DNA from 2 places in the Orenia marismortui DSM 5156 genome. Region 1 is predicted to be linked to the other one. Evidence: riboswitches for the same ligand, from Rfam matches in the RefSeq annotation. Region 1 holds a riboswitch; the other holds the start of a gene.
The links. Region 1 has a riboswitch for thiamine pyrophosphate ahead of thiD (bifunctional hydroxymethylpyrimidine kinase/phosphomethylpyrimidine kinase). Riboswitches for the same ligand answer to the same signal wherever they lie in the genome.
Positions count from the first base shown of each region.

Region 1 (5,303 bases):
AACATTAAGGATAGGTAATCATGAACTGCTCCAATAAATACAGTACCAACTAAAATCCATAATAAAGTTCCACCCCATCCAAAAGCTGCAAATGCTGCAATTGGCCCTAAAACCGGTCCTGCTCCTGCAACAGAAGAAAAGTGATGACCAAATAACATTGATGGTTTAGAGGGGTAATAATCAATCCCATCATTAAACTTTACTGCTGGAGTAGGTCTACTATCATCAGGTTGGATTAATTTACTTTCTAACTTATTACCATACCATCTATAGGCTACCCAAAACCAAAGCATTGAAAATACAAGTACTACTGCTGAATTCATAAAAAATTCCCCCTTTTAATTTTGGTGGGAACTTAACATGACAAGTAAAAAACTCTGAAGCTGATATAAATAGGATTTGGTATATATAAGAAGAAACTTAAATATATCGTTCTAGATAGATATTACACCACTTCAGTGACAAGTAACGAGTAAGCAGCAAATAAGTTAACCTGTCACTTGTTACTACCTCTTTATCCCCATGAAGTTTCAATTTAAATTTGAATAACTATAAATAATCCAAAAAAATCAAATACAACCATCCTAGATTATATATCATGTTATGCTCCTCACTACTAACTACTTTTTTAATTATTTATTGGCTCTGATATAATCAAATTTTAACTATACTTCTAAATAATCTACTACTTTAGCGAGCCAAATATATAAAACTTATATCTTAGTCTAAGTAATTAATATTACTGAGTAAATATTAAAAAACCTCTCATATCAGCTAATAGATTTAGATCCATTAATCGGAATGAGAGGTTTTCCTCACATAGTGCTACCCTAATTTTCCTACTATCTACTAATAGCTTTAATACATTTTCATAATAATAGATACTTTATATAAACAAAGTTTAATCTTAAATTCGCTTTTATCTCACAGTTTAAGATAGATTTAATACAAGATTTTTTCTTGCTCTAGCAATTCAATCTGCTATAAATATATCTATCTATTTTCTTATCAACAATTTTAAACTTATCCTAAATTCTCATTATGAATTATACAATATAAAGTATAAAATGTCAATAACTTCTATGTCTGGTCAAAAAGCTGGTGATTAACCTAAGCTTTAAAGTCTACTATATGCTATAATGCTTCCTCTACTACCTTCATAGCACAATAGGAACCACACATTGTACAAGCATCTTCATCCTTTAAGATTTGGTTATGCTCATCTCTTGATTCTTTAGCCTTTTTAGGATCGATCGACAGTTCAATCTGTCTTTCCCAATCTAAATTCTTTCTTGCTTTAGCCATCTCTAGATCTCTCTCTTTAGCCCCAGGTACCCCTTTAGCTATATCAGCAGCATGGGCAGCAATTTTACTAGCAATTACTCCCTCGCGAACATCCTCAATACTTGGCAAACCAATATGCTCAGCAGGAGTTACATAACATAAGAAATCTGCTCCAGCACTAGCAGCCAATGTCCCACCAATAGCCGCTGTAATATGATCATAACCTAAAGCGATATCTGTAACCAAAGGCCCTAATACATAAAAGGGAGCATCCTTACATAATTCTTTTTGTATCTTAATATTAGTCTCAATCTGATCAAAAGGAACATGACCTGGCCCTTCTACCATTACCTGTACCTCAGCAGCTCTAGCCCTATCTACTAGTTCCCCTAATACCAATAACTCATGAATCTGTGCTCTATCTGTAGCATCAGCTAAAGAACCAGGTCTTAGTCCATCACCTAAACTTAAAGTTACATCATATTTGTAACAAATATCTAATAATCTATCATAATACTCATATAATGGATTTTCAGAATTATTATGTAGCATCCAGCCAGTCATAAAAGAACCCCCACGACTAACTATATCGGTAACCCTTCCTTCATCTCTTAAATGACGAATCGTCTCCAAAGTTAGACCACAGTGAACAGTAATAAAATCAACACCATCTTTAGCCTGCTCTTCAATTACAGTAAATAGATCATCAACACTCATATCTATAATTGCCTTACCAGCTTGCAAGGTCTCTACTGTAGCCTGATAGATTGGAACTGTTCCTAAAGGTACAGTAGCTTTGTCTAAAATTGCTCTTCTTGTCTCATTTATCTTCTCTCCTGTAGATAAATCCATTACTGCATCAGCACCTGCCTCTATAGATACCTCTAGCTTCTTTAACTCTTTATCTATCTCTGGATAATCCTCTGATGTACCAAAATTAGCATTTACTTTAGTTGATAATCCCTTTCCAAAGGCATTTGGATCTAAGTTTTTATGATTCTTATTGGCAGGGATCACTATTGTACCCTCTGCTACTCCTTGACGAATAAACTCTACATTTACCCCCTCTTTTTCTGCAACCCTTTTCATCTCAGCTGTTATCTCTCCTGCTTTTGCTTTTGTCATCTGTGTCATTTTAAAATTCCTCCCTTTATTTTAAGTTCAGTAACGAATAACAGGTGATAAGTGAAAAGTAAAAACTAAAAAATCCCTCCCATCACTCTGTTAGTCTTTCAGACTCCATCTAGTAAAAAACATTAGTTAAATTTTTCCTGCATTCTCAATTCTCAATTCTCAATTCTCAATTCTCAATTCTCAATTCTCACTCTAGACTATATACTCTAGAAAAGTGATTGACTGGATTATTTCCCTTACCTACCTTACAACCGGCTTTAATTGCCTCAGTTATATACCTCTTACTCCTTTCTATAGTCTCTTTGATATCATATCCTAAAGCTAAGTTACTAGCTATAGCCGCAGATAAAGTACATCCAGTACCATGGGTATCCTTAGTATCAACCCTTTTAGCAGTATACTCAACAAAATCTACCCCATCAAAAAGTAGATCCTTAGCAATATCTCCTTTTTGGTGGCCGCCTTTAACTAAGACATATTCACAACCAAGCTTATGTAATTCACTAGCTAAAACCTCTAAAGATAATTCTTCATCTATCCTTCTGCCACTTAAAACTTTGGCTTCATTTAAATTGGGCGTTATTATTTTAGCTAGAGGAATCAACTTATCTTTAATAGTAGTAATAGCTTCTTTAGCTAACAGAATATCACCGCTAGTAGCTACCATTACTGGATCAACCACTAAATTATTGACTTTATACTCTTTAACTTTCTCTGCTACTATCTTAATAATTTTACTATTAGCTAACATTCCTGTCTTTAAAGCAGCAAAATCTAAGTCACTTAATACTGAATCAAGTTGCTTAGAAACTAAATCTATACTCACAGCTTCAAAACTCTGAACCCCTAATGTATTTTGAGCAGTTATAGCAGTAATCACTGAAGCACCATAGACTCCAAAAGCTGTCATTGTCTTTAAGTCAGCCTGAATACCTGCTCCTCCTCCAGAATCAGATCCTGCAATTGTCAATGCTTGTTTCATAGTTATTACCTCCTTATTTATTAATGTGATTGATTAGTGTTAGTGTATATGTATAAATACTATACTAACACGTTATCTAGTTAAATTTAAATAGTAACATTGATACAATATAATGATATTGCGACAGTTTCGGCGCTAGGAGATAGGCGATAGGTATTAGGAAAAACTAACGCCCAACCCCTATGACCTATCACCTAAAAGTATCGCAATATATCCATTAAATAATACTATTTATATAAGAGTTTAACTAGTACATAATACCAAGATACTAACACTACAAATTCAAAAGCACAGCTCCATGTAGGAACTGTGCTTTTGAATTTATAAATAGATAGAGCAATGCATATAAAGCATCTTCTCAAAAGCCCACTTCCCTCCGCTAGTATTACCTAGATCAGGTTCAAGGGGTCAAGAAATCAAATTTCTTTCTCAGCTATAACATAACTCCCCCAGCAGTAACTCGCTTATTTTATTTTTCTACTAACATTATATTAAATTAATAGCATAATTTCAATAGAATATATATAATAACCTTGACCCTCCTCGGGGCAAGCCCACGAGGATTCTTAGGCTGAGAGTGTAGCCACTACTCATATCTCCTAAGCGTAACTTCCCGTTAGTCCAACGGTACATATCCTAAGTGCTACTTGCCTTTATTTTTAATCCTTCGTTTAAGATATTTAAACTTGCGTTAATGTCCCTATCGTGTATATCTTTACATTCTGGACATTCCCATTTTCTAATCTTTAAGTCTTTAACTTTCTCGTTCTTATAGCCACAGTTGCTACATAATTGACTACTGGCAAAGAAAGTATCTATCTTAACCAAATTCCTCCCATACCATTTAGCTTTATAAGTTAACAATTCAATAAACTTACTCCAACTAACATCTGATATGGATTTCCTTAGGGTTTTCATTGAAAACCCACGTGATAAATCCGCTAACTTAGAATTTTTAAGCATATTCTTCACCTTTAAAGTTTCAACTGCTATAAGTTGATTTTCCTTAATTAGCTTAGTTGACAACTTATGAAGAAAATCTAGTCTAATATTAGCCACCTTTTCGTGAACCTTAGCTAGTTTCTTTTTAGCTTTATACCAATTATTAGACCCTTTTTCTTTTCTAGCTAAACTTTTATTTAGTCTAGCAATCTTTTTCTCATATTTCTTTAGTACTCTAGGATTAGCTATCTTCTCACCATCTGACATAATAGCAAACTCTTTAAGTCCTAAATCTATTCCTATTTGCTTATCTACTTTAGGTAATTCTTCAATTTTCTCTTTAACTGCTATTGAAATGTAATATTTATCTGTATTAGTTCTAGTTACTGTTACATTCAATATCTCGCCTTTGACCTCTTTAGATTTTCTAAACTTAATCCAACCTAATTTAGGTAATTTAATTTTATTATTCTTAACCTCAATATTGGTAGTTCCACTTCTTCTAGTGAATTTATTAGTACGATAGGAGTTTTTAGGATTTTTCTTAGACTTAAATTTAGGAAAATCATATTTTTTACTAAAGAAATTCTTGAAAGCTCTATCTAAGTCTTTAAGTGCATTTTGCAAGCTGAATTTATCTGGCTCTTTTAACCACTCTATTTCTTTCTTTAGTTGAGTTAGTTGTTTAGAAAATTTTGAGTATGATTGATATTCATTTTCTTTAGCTTTATCTAAGAAGTGATTATAAACATATCTAGCACAACCTACTGATTTATTGATTAATATTCTCTGTTCTTTATTAGGGCATAATCTAAATTTGTAGGCTTTTTCTCTGATAGTCATTGACAACTCACCTCCTTATATATAAAACTGCAAGGAGATTTTAAAATGGCTAGACCTAAGAACAAAGTTAATAGAGAACAAATTAGTACTACTATTGATGAAGAATTAATGAATATTG
Region 1 is NZ_KB900617.1:235,952-241,254, forward strand. It holds gene OREMA_RS0101045 (carbon starvation CstA family protein) at 1-323, opposite strand, end outside; gene thiC (phosphomethylpyrimidine synthase ThiC) at 1,135-2,418, opposite strand; gene thiD (bifunctional hydroxymethylpyrimidine kinase/phosphomethylpyrimidine kinase) at 2,606-3,400, opposite strand; TPP riboswitch at 3,755-3,861, opposite strand; gene tnpB (IS200/IS605 family element RNA-guided endonuclease TnpB) at 4,037-5,185, opposite strand; gene OREMA_RS18570 (ribbon-helix-helix domain-containing protein) at 5,231-5,303, shown strand, end outside.

Region 2 (5,303 bases), on a different contig from region 1:
ATAAAGCTATTTTATTTACTAAGTATAAAACTTAATAGATATAAAAAGACACTTTTAGGTGCTAGGCGATAGGTCATAGGAGTTAGTAAGATCTTTCTATGTCCTAGCTCCTAAAGCCTAACTCCGAAACTGTCGCTTTATCTATCATTCCACAGTTCTTTAATAGTTACACTTATTAACTTTATATTTGCTGGGGCTTTAATTTTAAAGCATCCGTTGGACACTTTTTTAAGCAATGACCTTCCCCTAAACATCTTTCTGCTGCAATTATTTTAACTTTATAACCGTGAGAGGTATTTACCATCCTTAAAACATCTGCTCCACATGCTTTAACACAATTGGAACATCCTATACATTTTTCATAATCAATTTGGTCAATGTATTTTAATAGATATTCTTCACCGTTCCTTCTTTTAGCAATAGAATATTCATCCAATCTCCTCACCTACTCTTTAAATAATTAAGCCACTCTTTTTATTCTATTATTCAAGCAATAAAATGGTGAAGAATACTTTGTTCTCCAGCAAAAAATTATAAATATACATCCCTTTGTATCAAACCCCCGATAATAGCGAGAGATTATTAATTGCATTGTATAAATATTAGATATAATAACTTTGAAATAATAAAAACCTAACTAAAAGTTAGGTTTTTATTACTCTTTTATTCTATTTAATTATTAATGATCATTAACATCTTTCCTTTAGAAATTTCAACCTTAGCTACTTTTGATTTAATTATATTGCTTAAGCCTAAAGTATCACCTCGTGTAAATACTGCATCCACTAGTTTATATTTAAAGCCAGTTAAATATACTCCTTTAACCTCTCTAGTCAAGGGCAAAAAAGATACTGTTTTATTTGTTTTATTAACTATCTGCTTTTCATCAGTTATTAGTTCTACAGTCTCATACTGGCTTATTAACTTAATATTAAAATCATCAGCATTAAAATGTTCTAATAAGTATAAGTTTGCTAAAGTATGATCTAAACGGCCACCTAAAGCAGCAAAGATAATTATCTCATCATAGCTCTCTCCTATTAACTTCTCTAAGACTAACTGTGTATCGGTCTTATCTTTATTAGCGGGATACTTAGAAAACTCGACACCTTTTTTTTGATAATAATTAAAAACTTCAGCTGGAATAGAATCTAAATCTCCTAAAATTAAATCAGGTATCAATCCTAACTTATAAGTATGTTTTGCCCCTCCATCTGCGCAAATGATCTTATCATTATCCCTTATATAGTTTAGATAAAAATCTTTTTCACCTCGTAGCTCACCATTAATAAATAAAACAACCTTCTTCATTATTTAGCTTCCCTATTATTTACTTCGTTTAATGAGGTATTGGCTAAGCCTTTGTCTAATAAGATCATAGCTACAATAGTAATTATAATTTGAGGAATCATATAAGTTGCATTATATCCTAAAGAATAAACCCAAACATCTACACCTTCAGGAGCATACTTTCCAAAAAAGACTACACCTGAAATTACATGAGCTAGAAATCTAAAGCTCCCTCCTAATAATGTAGCCATAACTATTAGAATAGACTTAATCTTGAAATTTGCTTCATCAAAAAGTTTAGATACTAAGCCAGAAAAACCTAAAAGTCCAAAAGCTAGAGGATAATCAATAAATGCTTGGCTAGGATAATATATTTTAGCACCTAATAGCAATTGTAAAACCCCATATGTAGCACCTAAAAAGAACCCTTTCTTCCATCCCCAACGCAAAGAAATAAAGATGATTGGAAGCATCTCCAAAGTCAAAGAACCTCCTTGAGGCATCTCATAAAGCTTTAAAAAGCTCAAAATTGTAGCTAAAGCTAGTGCAACTCCTAATTCAGTTAATTCTTGAATTTTATTATTCTGCAAAATTATCATCCTTTCTAAAATAATTAATTATATAATAAAAACCACTTCCATTTACAAAGAAGTGGTTTTTAGCTAATTTAAAATAACCACTTCCCTACGCTGGTATTATCCAGATCAGGTTATAGAGTTAGAGTAACAACTCTTCTCAGTCTTTTCAGACACCCCTAGTGTGCTTTTTATTATATTGAATTTTAATATAATTATAACAAAATATAACTTGAGCTGCAATAACTTAAGAGAAAGTTCAAAGCTAAAAGGATTATTATTTATATTGAAAAGTATCTATAATATGTTACAATAATATTAAAGCAAGTTAATGAAGAAGAGGCTTATTAGATTAAGACTCTAAATAATAGAGATTACTTAAAATTGATCTAAATAATTTATAAAGGAGGAAATTTAATGAACACAGAATTAATTATTGGTACTTCTTTTATACTTATAGTTTTAACACAGGCTATTATTCTTTTAAAAAATTTAAATTATTCAGATGAAAGAGAAAAGAAAGAGTTAATAAATCACTTTTTTAGATTTATTTCTAATAGCCTAATATATGTTTCAGCATTACTGATATTTGTTGCTTATTCTAACAAAGCAGAAGCTCTAGCAAATATTATAACGCTTCAAGATCTACAGAGTTTTAGCTTAGGAAAGGTCGCAATTTTAATAACTTTATTTATTGATCTATTTATTATTCTAGCTGTTATATTTAATTTGATTAATAAGCTAAATAACAGAAAAGCAAAGGAAAACTCTGCTTCTCAATTAATTGATCAAGAAAAAGCTAAAAAGATAACATAGAAATAAAAAAGAGTGGCTCTTTAGCCACTCTTTTTTTATTTAATTCTACTTATTTGAACTTATGAGAAATTCTTTTCTTTCTAGATAAATTTTAGATAAAATAAAGAAAGTTATTAATAAAAGTGTCCATCCAAATACGTTTCCATACTTATAATATATTGTTTCTTTACGTACTGGAATAGCTAAATTAAAAGTTAATGTTTTAGTTTCAAAAATGTCAGTTCTAATTAGTACTTTTCCATTTTGGTTTATCACTCCACTAATACCTGTGTTACCTACTTTGACAATAGGAGCCCTGTGTTCTACTGCCCTAAATATAACGGCTTGTAAAACCTGTAAAGAAGCATGACTCTCTTCAAACCAAGCTTCATTAGAGATGTTAACCATAAAATCATTTTGATCATATAAATCTCTAACATAAAAAGGATTTAGAACTTCAGAACAAATTGGACTCACCCAAGTAATTTTATTATAATTAAAAGAATTCAATTCCTTTCCTGGGGTTAAATGATTTAAATTACTTTCTATTATATCAGGAATCAAATTAGGAAATGGTACATATTCTCCCCAAGGAACCAGTTTATTCTTACTATATCGGTCTACAATTCTTCTATTTTCATCAAATAAGAAGGAACTGTTTAATGTTTTCTCTAGATTCTCACCTTCTCTAGCAAAACCACCAATAAATAGTGGAGTATCTTTAGGCAAGTGATAAGGAAAGCCTCTACTTTTATAATAGGTCCTTAAAATGGCTGTTTCAGGCCAAATTAATAGATCAGGATCATTCTGTTCTAATTCTTTCGATGATAATTTTAGTAGCTTATCCACTACTTCTCTTTGGTGTTTTGAACTCATTTTAATATTTTGAGGTATATTAGGCTGAACAATTCCGATAGCTACTTCCTTGGAGATATTGTTATTCTGCTTTAAAACTAAAGATCCATAAGAAAATACTAAAACAAAGATTGAAATAGCTATTATTCCATAGCTTTTATTTTTCTTCTTAATAAAAAGATAAAGAAGAGTATTTACTAAGACAATAATAAAAGTAACTAAGTATAAGCCACCATATTCAGCTAACTGAATTAACTCAGGAATAAAACTCTGAGAGTAAGCAAGGAAAGCAAATAAAAATTGAAAAGAAAAGATACTCCGTAAAAATTCAACTGCTGTCCAAACTATTGGTACTACAATAAATACAGCTAAACTTAACTTAGATTCTACAGTTTTTAATATAAAAGCAAACAAAGCAAAATATAAACTAAGGATAGATATAGCTAATATAAAGATAAGAATACAGATAGCTAAAGGATACCCACTAAAATTAATCAATGGATTAACCAGCCAATAACTACTAATAGCTAAGAATGATAACCCCATAATCCATCCTAAATAAAAGGATCTTTTCTTATTCTCTCCTTCTAAGGCGAATAAGAATGGGATTAATCCTACCCAAGCCAATAATGCTAAACTAGGAAATTTAAAAGGAATCCCCAATAACAGACCTGCTAAAATAGCTAATAAAGAATGTATCATCATTTTCTTCCTCTCTTATAAACAAGTAATAAATTTATAATTCTTGTTGAAATCTATTCTTGATCTAGATTAGTTTTCATAATATAGGTAAAGATAAATAATGCCAAAAAACCACCAGTTAAGGCTGTTATCAATTGTGGAGTTTGCATTAGCTGAGCTATCTTAGCTGGTACATCAATTAAGAATTTAACTGCAATCGATAACACCAAAAACTTAAATAAAGAGGCAATAATAATGCCTAAGTATTTATTTGTGCTATCTAAGAGATGATAGATTAGCACAAATAAGATATTAGAAGCAATAATAAAAGGAATTACAGGTGCTAAAGGTGGTGGTAATATTCCTCTAATTAATGCAATCCAAGGTGTTAAACCACCGATTAAAACACCACTTCCAAGACCAATTAACATCGTTGCAAGTAATAACATCATATTAATTAAAGGCCCGGTAATATAAATTGGAAAACCTAAGATTTGGACTACCAAAGTTAAAGCTAATAGCATTGCCGTTCTAGAAAGCCACTTAGTATGTTTCATTTTTTCACCTCTCTTTTTTAAAATTTAATAAATTACCTATTTTATTATTCTTTAATAATGGAAATTGTCCTTTTTAATAGTTGCTTATTATCTGAAAAGTTATTATATAACAGAAAAAGCACCCATAATGGATGCTCTTTATATTAACTACGTAAATCAGCAAAAACATGATTTCCAATTGTTTTTCTAGCAATTGTATTATCGAAGATCCAACTGGCTGTAGCTGTAACAGGATTATAATAATATAATGCTCCTTCACTAGGATCCCATCCTTTTAAAGCATAATCTACTGCTTTATAAGATGTCTGATCAGGAGTTAAATGGATTTGACCATCCCATACTGCAGAAAAAGCATAGGAATTCCCTCCTGGTTTTTCAAAGATAACTCCTTTAACGTCATTAGGAAAGTGATTATCTAATACTCTATTAATTACTACTGATGCAACTGCAACTTGTCCTTCAAAAGGTTCCCCTCTTGCTTCTGAATAAACGGCCTTAGCCAACCAATCTCTTTCATCCTGGGTTATATTCAACCTTTGATAGGAAGATG
Region 2 is NZ_KB900618.1:169,924-175,226, forward strand. It holds gene OREMA_RS0106835 (4Fe-4S dicluster domain-containing protein) at 182-436, opposite strand; gene OREMA_RS0106840 (thiamine diphosphokinase) at 673-1,311, opposite strand; gene thiT (energy-coupled thiamine transporter ThiT) at 1,311-1,880, opposite strand; TPP riboswitch at 1,955-2,056, opposite strand; gene OREMA_RS0106850 (hypothetical protein) at 2,283-2,681, shown strand; gene lnt (apolipoprotein N-acyltransferase) at 2,727-4,220, opposite strand; gene OREMA_RS0106860 (ECF transporter S component) at 4,271-4,753, opposite strand; gene OREMA_RS0106865 (cell wall hydrolase) at 4,897-5,303, opposite strand, start outside.
Region 2: it holds a riboswitch for thiamine pyrophosphate, as region 1 does, so the genes downstream of both, thiT (energy-coupled thiamine transporter ThiT) here and thiD (bifunctional hydroxymethylpyrimidine kinase/phosphomethylpyrimidine kinase) in region 1, are expected to answer to the same signal.